2 regions of the Polaromonas sp. SP1 genome follow, and region 1 is predicted to be linked to the other one. Evidence: predicted binding sites of a transcription regulator. Region 1 holds the regulator's gene; the other holds the start of a gene.
What was found. Region 1 encodes sigma-54, which starts transcription at its own class of promoters, with help from an activator protein. Its sites were predicted from a motif close to TGGCANGNAANCTGCTTT; they were not measured.

Region 1 (7,229 bases):
AGGGACAACAGTTTTTTCATGAAATGGCTCCTTTTTTCAAATATGTAATGAATCGGTAGGTGCGGGTGAATTCCAACACATAACGCCGCGCGGGGCAAATTCGACGACCTGGCACCCGCCGAAAGCACGCGGTGGAGGCCTCAAGCGTGGCTTAAACGTAAAATCGATCGATGCTCTCCATCAAAAAAGACCTGCTCGCGGCCCTGGCTGCGGGCCTGGAAGAACTTTCCCCCGGCGCAGGCGACAAAGCCGCGTTCGAATCCCCCAAAGTGGCGGCCCATGGCGATTTCGCCTGTACGGCCGCCATGCAGCTGGCCAAGCCGCTCAAGCTCAACCCGCGCCAGGTGGCCGAAAGCCTGCGCGAAAACCTGCTCAAAAAGCCCGCTTTTGAACGCTGGGTTGCCGCCATCGAGATCGCCGGCCCCGGTTTCATCAACATCCGCCTCAAACCCGCTGCCAAGCAGGAAACCGTGCGCGAGGTGCTGGCCGCCGGCGCGCAGTTCGGCGTGCAGCCGGCCGATCCGGCGCGCAAGATGATCGTGGAGTTCGTCTCGGCCAACCCGACGGGCCCGCTGCATGTGGGCCACGGCCGCCAGGCCGCGCTGGGCGACGCGATCTGCAACCTGTTTGCCACGCAGGGCGCAAAAGTCTGGCGCGAGTTCTATTACAACGACGCCGGCGTGCAGATCCAGACGCTGGCTACCAGCACGCAGGCGCGCGCCAAAGGCATCAAGCCCGGCGACGCCGGCTGGCCCGAATCGGCCTACAACGGCGACTACATCGCCGACATCGCGGCCGACTTCCTGGCCAAAAAGACCGTCAAGTCGGACGACCGCGAATACACCGCCTCGGGCGACGTGGAAGACATCGACTCGATCCGCCAGTTCGCCGTCGCCTACCTGCGCCACGAGCAGGACCTGGACCTCAAGGCCTTCTCCGTCAAGTTCGACAACTACTACCTCGAGTCCAGCCTGTACAGCTCGGGCCGTGTCGACGCCACTGTGGCCAGATTGAAAGACGCCGGCAAGACCTACGAGCAGGATGGCGCGCTGTGGCTGAAGTCAACCGACTACGGCGACGACAAAGACCGCGTGATGAAAAAGAGCGACGGCACGTACACCTACTTTGTGCCTGACGTGGCCTACCACCTGGCCAAATGGGAGCGCGGCTTCGGCAAGGCCATCAACATCCAGGGCATGGACCACCACGGCACCATCGCCCGCGTGCGCGCCGGGCTGCAGGCCGCCGGCGAAGGCATTCCCCAAGGCTACCCCGACTACGTGCTGCACACCATGGTGCGTGTGGTGCGCAACGGCGAAGAGGTCAAGATCTCCAAGCGCGCCGGCAGCTACGTCACCCTGCGCGACCTGATCGAATGGACCAGCGCCGACGCCGTGCGCTTCTTTTTGCTCAGCCGCAAGCCCGACACCGAATACATCTTCGACATCGACCTGGCGCTGGCCAAGAACAACGAAAACCCGGTGTACTACGTGCAGTACGCGCACGCGCGCATCTGCTCCATCCTCACCACCTGGGCCGGCCAGGGCGGCGATGAGGCCAGCCTGAAGTCGGTCGACCTGTCGGCGCTGGACAGCCCGCAGGCCCAGGCGCTGATGCTGCTGCTGGCCAAGTACCCCGACATGCTGACCAACGCGGCTGACGGATTTGCACCACACGACGTGGCTTTTTACCTGCGTGAGCTGGCGGCGAGCTATCACAGCTATTACGATGCCGAGCGCATCCTGGTGGATGACGAAGCCGTCAAACTGGCGCGACTGGCGCTGGTCGCTGCGACCGCACAGGTGCTGCACAATGGCCTGGCGGTGCTGGGCGTGAGCGCTCCGCGCAAGATGTAACACCGGTGAAAAGCATGCGATTTTCAGGACAAGGCAATGAACGTGGGCAAGGTATGAATACACAACGAGGCGGAACCCTGCTGGGTTTGATTATTGGCGCCCTGATCGGCCTGGGGGCCGCGCTGGCCGTGGCGGTCTACATCACCAAGGTGCCGGTTCCCTTCATGAACAAGAGCCAGGCGCGCAACCCCGACAGCGACGCCGTCGAGGCCAAGAAAAACAAGGACTGGAACCCGAACGCGCCGCTGGCCGGCAAGAACCAGCCCAAGCCGCCGCCTGCGCCCGCCGCTGAAACACCCGGCGCGCCGGTGCCCGACCCGGCCGTCGCCGCCGTGCCGAAGGCAGCCGCCTCGGCTGCCGCCAAAGCCACCAAGCCTGCGGCCGACCCGCTGGGCGACCTGGCCAAGGCCAAGGTCGAAGGCCTGTCGTCCGGCCCCGGCGTCGACCCTTTCAGCTATTTCATCCAGGCCGGCGCTTTCCGCACGCCCGAAGACGCCGAGCAGCAGCGCGCCAGGCTGTCGCTGCTGGGCATGCAGGCCAAGGTCACTGAGCGCGAGCAGGCGGGCCGCACCGTGTACCGCGTGCGCCTGGGGCCTTTCGACAAGAAAGAAGACGCCGACAAAGTCAAGGAGCGGCTGGACAACAATTCGATTGAAACCGCGCTGGTGCGGGTGCAGCGCTGAACTTTTCGCGGGGCAGGCATACAAACCCTTGTCACCTGGCCGTCCAGGGCGCAATCCCGCAGCCGGCCACAACCTTTTTTTGCCATTCCAGGAGAAGAATTTGATGCAACGTCGTGAGTTTTCGCTTTCAGCTGCTGCGGCAGCCGCCGCCACCCTGGGCGCAGCCGCCCTGCCCGGCATGGCGCAAGCCCAGGCCAGGGCCTTCAAGGAAGGTTCCGACTACCTGGCGCTGGACAAGCCGGCCCCGACCGAAGCCCCCGCGGGCCAGGTGGAAGTGGTGGAATTCTTCTGGTACAGCTGCCCGCACTGCTACGCCTTTGAGCCCCTGCTCGAGGCCTGGATCAAACAGGTGCCCAAGGACGTGTATGTCCGGCGCGTCCCGGTGTCCTTCCGTCCCGACTTCGAGCCGCAGCAGCGCCTGTATTACGTGCTGGAAGCCATGGGCAAGGTTGAAGAGCTGCATAAAAAGGTGTTCAACGCCATCCACCAGGACAAGCAGCCGCTCAACACCGCCGACATGGTGGCGGCCTGGGCCGAAAAGCAGGGCCTGGACAAGGCCAAGTTTGTCGAGATGTACAACTCTTTTACGGTCACCACCAAGGCCCGCAAGGCCACGCAGCTGCAGGATCAGTACAAGGTCGACGGCGTGCCGGCCCTGGGCATTGCCGGTCGCTATTACACCTCCGGCACGCTGGCCCAGAACATGCCCCGCGCGCTGCAGATCACGGACTCGCTGATCGCGCAGTCCCGCGGTAAAAAGTAACACCCCCGTCCAGGCTCACTGCGTGTAGCCCGTTCCCCCCTCAAGGGGGCGGTGAGTCGGGCACACCCCTATCGGGCTCACTGCGTGTAGCCCTTTTCCCCTGCAGGGGACGGCGCCCGCGGCCCGGCAAAGCCGGTTCCGCGGCTGCCCACTGGTGAAATACCCCCACCGGTATTGCCCAAAGAATTCTTCAAGCCAGCATGAGCCCCGGAACCGGCTTCGCCGGGCCGTAGGGCGGGCTGCCCCCTCGGGGGGCAGCGACCCACACGAAGTGGGGGAGCGTGGGGGCCATTTTTATGCCCCTAATAATTCACTGTGCAAGCCATTCCCACAGCTTGCATGGCTACAATGGCCGGACACCCACGCAGCAAGATTCGTGCCTTATGAAATATCCCCTTTTTTCCCTCATCCTGCCGGCCGTTCTGGCGCTGGGGGCGGCGTTTCCGGCCTGGGCTGAAAAAGCCGACCGCGACAAGCCCATGAATGCCGAGGCGGATGCCCTGCGGTATGACGACCTGAAGCAAACCAGCGTTTTCACCGGCAATGTGGTGATCACCAAGGGCACGACCATCGTGCGCGGCGAGCGGGTCGACGTGAGCCAGGACCCCGAGGGCTACCAGCAGGCCGTGTCCATCGCGGCGCCGGGCAAGCTGGCCTTCTACCGTAAAAAGCGCGACGGCGTGGACGAGTACATCGAGGGCGAGGCCGAGCGGATCGAATACGACAGCAAGGCCGACCTCGTCAAATTCATCAAGCGTGCCGTGGTGCGCCGCTACAACGGCGCCACCCTGGTCGACGAAACCACAGGCGCCGTGATCGTTTACGACAACAACACCGACGTCTTCACGGTGGAGGGCGGCACGCAAAACAAAACCGCCGCCAACCCGAGCGGACGGATTCGCGCCATGCTGTCGCCCCGCGCCGCCGCGTCGGCGCCGGCCGCTGCAAAGCCATCCGGCCCGGCCGTCACCCTGCGCCCCAGCACCACGCTGGGCAGCGAAAAGAACTAGAAAGACCTGCACAGATGGATGTGGTGACTGATATTTCGGCGGCCCCCCGCGCTCACGGCGCTTCCGCCCCCACCCCCAGCCGCCTCGTGGCGCAAGGGCTGCAAAAATCGTACGGCAGCCGCAAGGTGGTGCAAGACGTGTCGCTGGCCGTGCAAAAAGGCGAAGTGGTCGGCCTGCTCGGGCCCAACGGTGCGGGCAAGACGACTTCTTTCTACATGATCGTGGGCCTGGTGCGCGCCGATGCGGGCGAAATCTCCATCGACGGCCAATCGGTCGAGCACATGCCGATTCACCTGCGCGCCCGCCTGGGCCTGAGCTACCTGCCGCAAGAGGCCTCGATTTTCCGCAAGCTCACGGTCGAAGAAAACGTGCGCGCCGTGCTGGAGCTGCAGCTGGGCGCCAACGGCAAGCCGCTGGGCCGCGCCGACATCGAGTCGCGCCTGGACGCGCTGCTGCAGGACTTGCGCGTGGACCACCTGCGCAACTCACCCGCGCCGGCGCTGTCGGGCGGCGAGCGCCGCCGCGTCGAGATCGCACGCGCGCTGGCGACCCAGCCGCGTTTTATTTTGCTCGACGAGCCCTTTGCCGGTATTGACCCGATCGCCGTCATCGAGATCCAGCGCATCATCGGTTTCCTCAAGTCGCGCGGCATCGGCGTGCTGATCACCGACCACAACGTGCGCGAGACGCTGGGCATTTGCGACCACGCCTACATCATCAGCGACGGCCATGTGCTGGCGCAAGGCACACCGTCCGAGATCGTGAACAACGCCGATGTGCGCCGTGTCTATCTTGGCGAACACTTCAAGATGTGAACATGGTTCCCCCCTGTTGTCGCTCACTTCGTGTAGCTCCCTCTCCCCCTCCGGGGACGGTGCCTGCGGCCTGGCGGAGCCAGTTCCGCGGCGCCTGCTGGCTGAAGACATGTCACCTCAACCTTCCGTGTATTTGAAAGTCCCGTGAAACAAGGCCTCTCGCTTCGCGTCTCGCAGCATCTTGCGCTGACGCCCCAGCTGCAGCAGTCGATCCGGCTGTTGCAGTTGTCGACGCTTGAGCTGAGCCAGGAGGTCGAGCAGATGCTTGACGAGAACCCTTTCCTGGAAGTGGCGGAAGAGACGGCGGTGCGGGAGGAGTTCGGGCTGGAGCATGTCGACACGCCGGTCAGCCAGGACAGTCGGGAGTTTGAATCTGCTACCAATTCGATAGCTGCAGGCCAAGACGACACGGGGGCTGCAGGCCAAAATGATGCTGAAATCAGTGCAGAGCCCAAGCTCGAGGAAAGCTGGGAAGGCGACGGCACGGTAGAGACCGCGCCTGACGACAGCGAGTGGGGCAGCGACGCGCCGGCGCGCAAGAACAACAACGAGGAAAGCGACGCCGAGGCCTCCGACCTCACGGGCGCCCACGAGTCGCTGCAAGACCACCTGCACCGCCAGTCGCTCGGCCTGCGCCTGTCCGAAGAAGACCGCGCCGCGCTGCACTTCCTCATTGAATCGCTGAACGACGACGGCTACCTTGAAGACAGCCTGGCATCGCTGGCCGCCGGCCTGGCCGGCAACGACCTGGAGCAAAGCGAAGAGCTCGAGCAGCGCTTTGCCATGGCGCTCAAGCTCCTGCACCACATGGAGCCCGCCGGCGTCGGCGCGCGCAACCTGGCCGAATGCCTGGGCCTGCAATTGCTCGACTGCAAGGACTGCGAAGAAACCCGCGCCGCCATCGCCATGTGCAAGCAGCCCATGGAGCTGCTGGCCAAACGCGACGTGAAGCGCCTGTCGCACCTGTGCGGCTTCACCGAGGCTGCGATCAAGGGCGGCATTGCCGTGATCGGCCGGCTCGACCCCAAGCCCGGCCGCCGCTTCGTGAATGTGGAGCGCAACCTGATCGTGCCCGACGTCATCGTCATCAAGTCGGGCCGGGGCTTCAAGGTCTCGCTCAACGGCGATGTGATGCCGCGCCTGCGTGTGCACGATATTTACGCCAACGCCCTCAAGCAGCACAAGGGCCAGGGCGGCGCGGCGCTGCAGCAGCGCCTGCAGGAAGCCCGCTGGTTCATCAAGAACATCCAGCAGCGTTTTGACACCATCCTGCGTGTGAGCAGCGCGATTGTCGAGCGGCAGAAAAACTTCTTCACGCACGGCGAGCTTGCCATGCGCCCGCTGGTGCTGCGTGAAATCGCCGACGAACTGGGCCTGCATGAGTCGACCATCTCGCGCGTGACCACCGCCAAGTACATGGGCACGCCTTTCGGCACCTTCGAGCTCAAATACTTCTTCGGCTCCGCACTCGGCACCGAAACCGGCGGCAACGCCTCCAGCACGGCGGTGCGCGCACTGATCAAGCAGTTCGTCTCGTCTGAAAGCCTGAAGAAGCCGCTCAGCGACAACCAGATCTCCGAAATGCTGAAAGAGCAGGGCATTGAATGCGCGCGCCGCACAGTAGCTAAATATCGTGAGGCGCTTCGCATCGCGCCCGCCAACCTGCGTAAATCTCTCTAGGCGCCCGGTCAGGCCGCACTGCCCCGCCTTTCAAAGCCAGTCATGAATCAACTCCAACTCTTTTTACCGTGCGCCGCCGGCGTTGAGACCCTGCTCGCGACCGAAGTACAACGCGTCACCGGCATCCAGGGCAAAGCCTGGCGCGCCGGCGTGCAGCTGCAGGCCTCGTGGCGCGATGCGCTGCAGCTCAACCTGCACAGCCGCCTCGCGCAGCGCGTGCTGATCGAGCTGCAGCACAACCAGTACCGCAGCGAGCAGGACCTCTACAACGCCGCTGCCAACGTGGCCTGGGAAATCTGGTTCACGCCCAAACAGACTTTCAAGGTGGAGATCACGGCCCAGCACAGCCCGCTGCAAAGCCTGAACTTCGCCGCGCTGAAGATCAAGGATGCGATCGCCGACCGCTTTCGCGCCAAGTTCGA
Region 2 (7,229 bases), 520 kb from region 1:
TGATGAAATTTTTGGACATATCCAAGCAGGTAACGAAAAAGTGAAGTCGTTTGACGCGCTCATCACGAGCCTAGATGCAGAGCAGAAAAAGCTCTTAGGCGAGGCTGACAAGCTGATCGAACTCTTCCAGGCGAATGCTTTGGACAAAAAAGGTTTTGGAGCGCGCTACGAAAAACTCCGAGTCAGGCTTGAGCAAATTGACGAGGAGCTGCCAGCGCTCCTTGCCAAGCGGGATGTCCTCAAGATAGCTCTGGCGTCCCAAGAAGAAGTCTTGTCAGGGAGTAAGGACTTGGTGGAGCGGTGGGATACCTTGCCCCATCCTGAACGCCGACAAGTCGTTGAGACTATCCTTGATCGGGTGGTGGTAGGAAGTGGGGAAGTTGAGTTCAACTTCCTCTATAACCCAGGCTTTGCGAGTTCTTCGAACTCGCAAAGCATCGGCTAACGCCGCTACATTCCTTTTGTATTTCTCTTTATATTGATGGTGGTTAAGCAATGAATCCTCAGGGGTTCATGGCTGCGACGAGCTGGAAGCGCGCCGGAAATTCAGCGCGCTGGGCGGCGCGCGAGATGGTGATGGCGCCGGACTCCAGCGGCTCGCGCAGCGCCTCAAGCGCCGCGCGCGGGAACTCAGGCAGCTCATCCAGAAACAGCACACCGCGGTGCGCCAGCGAAATTTCGCCCGGCCGTGGCGGTGAGCCTCCGCCGACCAGCGCCACCGCGCTGGCCGTGTGGTGCGGCGCGCAGGTGGGGCGCAGCGCCCATTTGTCCATGGTGAACCGGCCGCCCAGCGAGGCGACGGCCGCGCTTTCCAGGGCTTCTTCGGTGGTCATGGCGGGCAGCAGGCCGGCAAAGCGCTGCGCCAGCATGGACTTGCCCGAGCCCGGGGCGCCCATCATTAACAGGCTGTGCCCGCCGGCGGCCGCAATTTCCAGGGCGCGCCGGGCGGCGGCCTGGCCTTTGACGTCGGCCAGGTCCGGGTAGGCGGTTTGTGCGGGCAGGGCGACGGGCTGCACCCGGGCCCATCCGTCCTGCACGTCCACCGGCGCATCGCCCGGCAAAAACTGCCGGACCACATCCAGCAAATGGTGCGCCCGGAAGATTTCAGCGCCGGGAACCTGGGCCGCCTCCTGCGCGCTGGCTTCGGGCAGCACCAGTTTGGGCAGCTTTTCGGTGGCGGGGCCACCCTGGAGAAGCGGGCGCGTCAGCGCCAGGCTCATGGCCAGCGCTCCGCGCACGGGCCGCAGGTCGCCGCCCAGAGACAGCTCCCCGGCAAATTCGTAGCCCTCGAGCTTGCGGGCGTCGACCTGGCCGCTGGCCGCCAGGATGCCCAGCGCAATCGGCAAATCGAAGCGCCCGGAGTCCTTGGGCAAATCGGCCGGCGCCAGGTTGACCGTGATTCTTTTATTGGCCGGGAAGTCCAGCCCGGTGTTCTGGATGGCGGAGCGCACGCGTTCGCGGGCTTCCTTCACTTCGGTTTCGGCCAGGCCGACCAGCGTAAAGCTGGGCAGGCCGTTGGCCAGGTGCACTTCGACCTGCACCGGCCGCGCGTCCAGGCCCAACAAGGCGCGGCTGCGCACTAAAGACAAGCTCATTGACAAACTCCCTGGTGATGCTCCAAAGTTGTGCGCAATTTGCGCCCCAATCTGGTGCTTATCTTGTTTTTTGTGTTTCGGATGCCTGCTGTCTAACGTGCCAGCGCAAGAACAGGTGGACTTGCCGCCGATAAGGCCGGCTACTTTGGCACGGTACGTGCTACGAAGACTTCGCCGAATCCAACCATCCTTTCGTGGCACCCCGGAGCTCTTAATGAAGATAGCCAGGCTCACAAAAACCCTGTAACGGCTGGGCAGCGCACCGAGGGGCTGCTCCTTTATTCATCCTTGGAGGAAACCTGAACATGAAACTCGTAACGGCCATCATCAAACCGTTCAAGCTGGACGAAGTGCGTGAAGCGCTGTCCGGTATTGGCGTGCAAGGCATCACTGTGACTGAAGTCAAAGGCTTCGGCCGCCAGAAGGGCCACACCGAGCTCTACCGCGGCGCGGAGTACGTTGTGGACTTCCTGCCCAAGGTCAAGATCGAGGCGGCTGTCTCCGACGACCTCGTGGACCGCGTGATCGAAGCTGTCGAAGGCGCAGCCCGCACCGGCAAGATCGGCGACGGCAAGGTCTTTGTCTACAACCTCGAGCAGGTCGTGCGCATCCGCACGGGTGAAACAGGCAAGGAGGCGCTGTAAGGCGTTTCCTATCTACCAGCCACATAAAGAGAACATCGACATGAAAAAACTACTCGCTTCCCTTGTCCTGGGATTGAGCCTGCTGACAACCGGCGCCGTCATGGCGCAGGCCCCGGCAGCCGCACCTGCCGCCTCCGCCGCAGAAGCCAAACCGGCTGAAGCCGCTGCAGCCCCTGCGGCCGCCGCAGCCCCCGCCGCCGCAACGGCTGCAGCCCCGGCACCCGCTGCCGCAGCCGCACCAGCGCCTGTGCCCAACAAAGGCGACACCGGCTGGATGATGCTTTCCACCATCCTGGTGATCCTGATGACGATTCCCGGCCTGGCCCTGTTCTACGGCGGCCTGGTGCGCAGCAAGAACATGCTGTCGGTCCTGATGCAGGTCATGGTGACCTTCTCGATGATCGTCGTGCTGTGGTTCATCTACGGTTACAGCCTGGCTTTCACCGAGGGCAACGCCTTCTTCGGCGGCTTTGACCGGCTCTTCATGAAGGGCATCTGGGACAACGTCGCCGGCACCTTCGCCAATGGCGCCACCTTCAGCAAGGGTGTCGTGATCCCCGAGATCGTGTTCGCCGCCTTCCAGGCCACGTTCGCCGGTATCACCTGCGCACTGATCGTCGGCGCGTTTGCCGAGCGCATCAAGTTCTCCGCCGTGCTGCTGTTCATGGTGATCTGGTTCACCTTCAGCTACGCACCGATGGCCCACATGGTCTGGTTCTGGATGGGCCCTGACGCCTACACCGGCAAGGAAGTGGTCGACGCGATGAACGGCAAGGCCGGTTACATCTGGCAGATGGGTGCGCTTGATTTCGCAGGCGGCACGGTGGTTCACATCAACGCTGCTGTGGCGGGCCTCGTCGGCGCCTTCATGGTCGGCAAGCGTATCGGCTACGGCAAGGAAGCCATGGCGCCTCACAGCCTGACGCTGACCATGGTCGGTGCCGCCCTGCTGTGGGTGGGCTGGTTCGGCTTCAACGCCGGCTCCGCACTCGAAGCCAACGGCTTTGCCGCCCTGGCCTTCATCAACACGCTGGGTGCTACGGCAGCTGCCGTGCTGGCATGGTGCATCGGTGAAGCGCTGATGCGCGGCAAGGCTTCCATGCTGGGCGCTGCGTCCGGTGCTGTTGCCGGCCTGGTGGCCATCACCCCTGCTGCCGGCAACGTCGGTATCGGCGGCGGCCTGATCATCGGCCTGATCGCTGGTTTTGCCGGCCTCTGGGGCGTGAACGGCCTGAAGAAACTGCTGGGTGCAGACGACTCGCTGGACGTGTTCGGCGTGCACGGTGTCTGCGGTATCGTCGGCGCGCTGCTCACCGGCGTGTTCAACTCGCCCAGCCTGGGTGGCCCAAGCGCTGTCGCTGACTGGACCACCGTCGCCATGGTGGCACCCGATGCGTACTCCATCGCCGGCCAGGTCTGGATCCAGGCCAAGGCCGTGCTGATCACCATCGTGTGGTCGGGTGTGGTGTCCTTTATCGCCTACAAGATTGTTGACCTGACGATCGGCCTGCGCGTCAGCGAAGAAGACGAACGCGAAGGCCTGGACATCACGTCCCACGGCGAAACGGCTTACAACCGCTGATAAGTTGAAGGGGCTGCCCACGCAGCAGCCCCTCCAGAAACCCTTTTCCGGATTTCGTTTTTTTACTGAGAGTCTCCTTTGGATGTTCAGCCCGCCGGCGCAAGCTGGTGGGCTTTTTTTTTGGCCGCGCGGCCTTTAGCGGCCCAGGCGCTGAATGGGCGGCAAGGTGCCCAGCAGGCGGATCAGTTCCTGCTGGCGCGTCGTGCCTGTCTTGGCAAAAATGGCTGAGAGCTGGCTGCGCACGGTGGAAATCTTGATGTCAAGCGCCTGTGCAATGTCGGCAGGCGTGCGATTCTCGAAGAGCAAGGGCAGCAGGCGGGCTTCCGCCTTGCTCAGTCCAAAAGCCCGAACGATAAAGTCCAAAGCCGCTTCCGGACGTCTTTGCGGGTCGATCAGCATCAGCATGATCGACGCCCGTGTTTCGCCTGCCGGGGTAATCACTGTCTGGGCCAGTGGAAGGGCCAGCACAAACATGCGCTTGTGGTCCGGCCCCAATGAAATCGCGCCGCCATGTCCCAACGCGCAAGCCTGCATCAGCCTGGCCAGTTCGCCTTCGGCGGGAATGCGTGTGGCCAGGCCGCCGAGCAATGGAATCCAGTCCATGTGCTCAATCATTGTTTTCGCCGCGGCGTTGGCATGGCGTACCCGATTGGCGGGGTCAACGAACAGCACGCCAAAGTCCATGCCGTCCAGGCTCTGGTGAAAAACGCTCAGTTGTTCCTGTGTGCTGCGGTGCTCCCAGTGGAGCTCGAATGCACGGTGGATATGGGGGTAGAAGCCAGCCAGGTCCGCCACTTCAGCATCGCTGAAATCATCCGTGCCCGGCGGCCGGAAAAAGCTCAGATGCATGGGCGGCGCGAGCGACGCGTCGCTGCCATCCGACAGCACGCAGCCCATGAAGTGCTCCGCCGGCATGAGAGACATGAACTCCTTGTAATAGACCGACGCGCGCAGGTCCTCGGAGGACACCACATCGCTCCCGCGGCCGACCATGCCGCGCACAAACTGCCCTTGCTCCAGCACTGCGGCCAGGATGACGTCGTGCTCCCACCAATAATCGGAGTAGGCGCGCGCCGCTTCCTCGCGGTGGTTGAAGGCAGCGTAAAAGCTCTGGTCACGTTGGCCCTGGCCGGCCACCACCAGCATGCCGATGTTGGCGTTGAAATAGCCTGCGAAGACCCTCAGGACATCGTTCCAGCGGTCGTCATTGCCGATAGCGCCATAGAGCGAATGCAAGACCTCATCGCGTCGCGGTGGCGCGTTGCTGCTGGCATGCCAGCTGGCCGGCACGTCGCCGCGTTGGAATTTTGGTTGCATTTTGTCTCAAATCAGATTTATTTTAGTGAGCTCTTTCATTCATGTGAAGGTTGTTTCGCAGGGTACCCACTAATACATTCCCGCTACAAGCATTCGAGTGGTGAGGTTGGGTGTTTTTGCAACACCCATAAAAAACCGGAGTAGGGACATGGCGGGCATGAATGGGGTGAGGCGCGGGAAAACCCGCGTCGTGGAGTTCTCGCGGGCATATACCGGCCTGGTGCGGCCCCTGGCCAGAGGCTGGCTTGTCGCGGTATTCATGGTGATTGCGGCATCACCCGTCAATGCGCAGACGCTGAAGCAGTGCGCCAAGGAGGCGGCGGGCTGCGTCGTCAATGTCGCCAAATCGGCCTACTACAGTGTTTCGGCTGTGGGCTCGGCGCTTGAGTTTGCGGCGCTGCATCCCAACTGCGTTGCAGACGTCACCAGCGGTAACCCCGTCACCATCGGCATCAGCAGCGCCATCGTGGGCGTTGCCGCTACCGGTGTGATCAATGCCAGCAGCTATTCCGCCTGCAAGGCGAACTTGTATGGCGTCGCGGCCAAGCCCATCGCGTCGGCGATCAGCGAGATCATCCCGGACCCCACGATCAAGAAGTTCGCGACCGAAGCCGGCGCGGATTACGCCGGCGACGGATTTGAAGCCATTGCCAGTGGCATACCCGTCCCCCTTTCCGTCGGGGCGCCCACCGTGGCGGCGCAACTGGTGTGCGGTTGTGCTGTGGCGGCCGCGGGCTCAGGCGTGGTTGAGAACCTGAAGAACGCGCTGATTGCCAGCGCTGCCGCGGCCAATTCGTGCTCGGCCACGATGGGCTGCCTGGGCGGCGCCGCGCTGAACGCGATTGCCGATGCCGGCAAAGCCGTCGGCCAGGTATCGGTCGCGGTCGCCAAGTGCGGCTGGACGCCCAACGACTGCGGCGAAAAGGAAGCCATCCCGCCGGCCGAGTACTGGCGGTTTAACTTCCAGCCCTTTGTGCCGGTCTATGCCGACCTGCTGGTCACCAACGCCAACACCTATTGCGGCACCAATTCGATTTATGAATACAAGTCGTGCACGCCGGCGCAGGAGCTCGAGAACAAGCGCAACGAGTGCTTGAGCTACCACACGGCCCACCAGGCCAGCGCAGACACCGCAAGAGCGGTTTGCAACCCGATGCGCGACCGCGTGATCAACGAAGCACAGGCCATCGTCAACCGCCGCATGACCGACGAGGTCTTCCCCCAGAAGGCCATCGTGTGGGCCAAAAAGACCTTCCCGCTTGAAGGCGCCAACCGCTTCCAGACCGGCGACTTCTCGTTCTGCAACGCGCCTAAAGACCCGGGCCAGGGACAGAGCGTCGACCTGACAGGCGCCTCGACTTATGTGGGCAGCTCCGCCGCCGCCCAGATCACCACCGAGTGCGTCAACACCCTGCTGCGCAGCATAGGCCTGGACCGCAACAACAACCTGGTGCTCAACGGCGACCCGGGCCGCGTCACGCTGCTGGCCGATGCTCGGGCCAGGGCGCAGAAAGGCAATGCCTGGGATTTCGACAAGAGTTTCCAGGGCGCCTACGACACCTGGACTGCGCGCCGCAATGTCATCAAGTCCAACTACGCCGCGAAGGTGGTGAAGGCCGCCAAGGACGACGACGTCTACCTTGCGCTGAACCCGCTCTACGCCAAGGCGGCGGTTGATACCTATGTGGCAGGGGTGGGTGCCTGCCCCAAATTCGGGGAAGCCGGCCAGGCTACCTGCGTCGCCAGCATGCGCGAGTACATGGGCATACGCAACGACGGCGACTACCAGAACCCCGCCAAAGGATCCGTTGACTTTTCAGTGTGGGGTGGCAACCCGCCCAAGCCCTACCAGTCCGCCATGTCGCTGCTGGAAAAGGTCAAGGCCGACAAAGGCAATGTGAACGAGGCCATGAGCGGTGCGCTGGCATGGGCCATGCAGGATGCCCGCAGCTTCCTGCAAACGCTGCCGGCCAAAGCACTCGCCACGGAAAAGGCGAAGCAGAAACAGACCCGCGACAACCAGAACATCTCGGTGGCCCGGGCCCAGGACCAGCTTGACGACGCCTATGCCGACGCCAAAAGCCGTTGCAA

Region 2: glnK (P-II family nitrogen regulator) is a predicted target of sigma-54. The motif match lies at 1,742-1,759, and genes of this name have one in related genera.

What each region holds. Positions count from the first base shown of each region.
Region 1 covers NZ_CP031013.1:1,747,613-1,754,841, forward strand. The annotation lists gene DT070_RS08345 (hypothetical protein) at 1-20, opposite strand, end outside; gene argS (arginine--tRNA ligase) at 171-1,856, shown strand; gene DT070_RS08355 (SPOR domain-containing protein) at 1,910-2,539, shown strand; gene DT070_RS08360 (thiol:disulfide interchange protein DsbA/DsbL) at 2,643-3,302, shown strand; gene lptA (lipopolysaccharide transport periplasmic protein LptA) at 3,686-4,312, shown strand; gene lptB (LPS export ABC transporter ATP-binding protein) at 4,327-5,127, shown strand; gene DT070_RS08375 (RNA polymerase factor sigma-54) at 5,272-6,807, shown strand; gene DT070_RS08380 (class I SAM-dependent RNA methyltransferase) at 6,850-7,229, shown strand, end outside.
Region 2 covers NZ_CP031013.1:1,225,498-1,232,726, reverse strand. The annotation lists gene DT070_RS05940 (recombinase family protein) at 1-445, shown strand, start outside; partial or broken gene DT070_RS05935 (YifB family Mg chelatase-like AAA ATPase) at 507-1,595, opposite strand; gene glnK (P-II family nitrogen regulator) at 1,901-2,239, shown strand; gene amt (ammonium transporter) at 2,280-3,821, shown strand; gene DT070_RS05920 (helix-turn-helix transcriptional regulator) at 3,957-5,138, opposite strand; gene DT070_RS05915 (hypothetical protein) at 5,287-7,229, shown strand, end outside.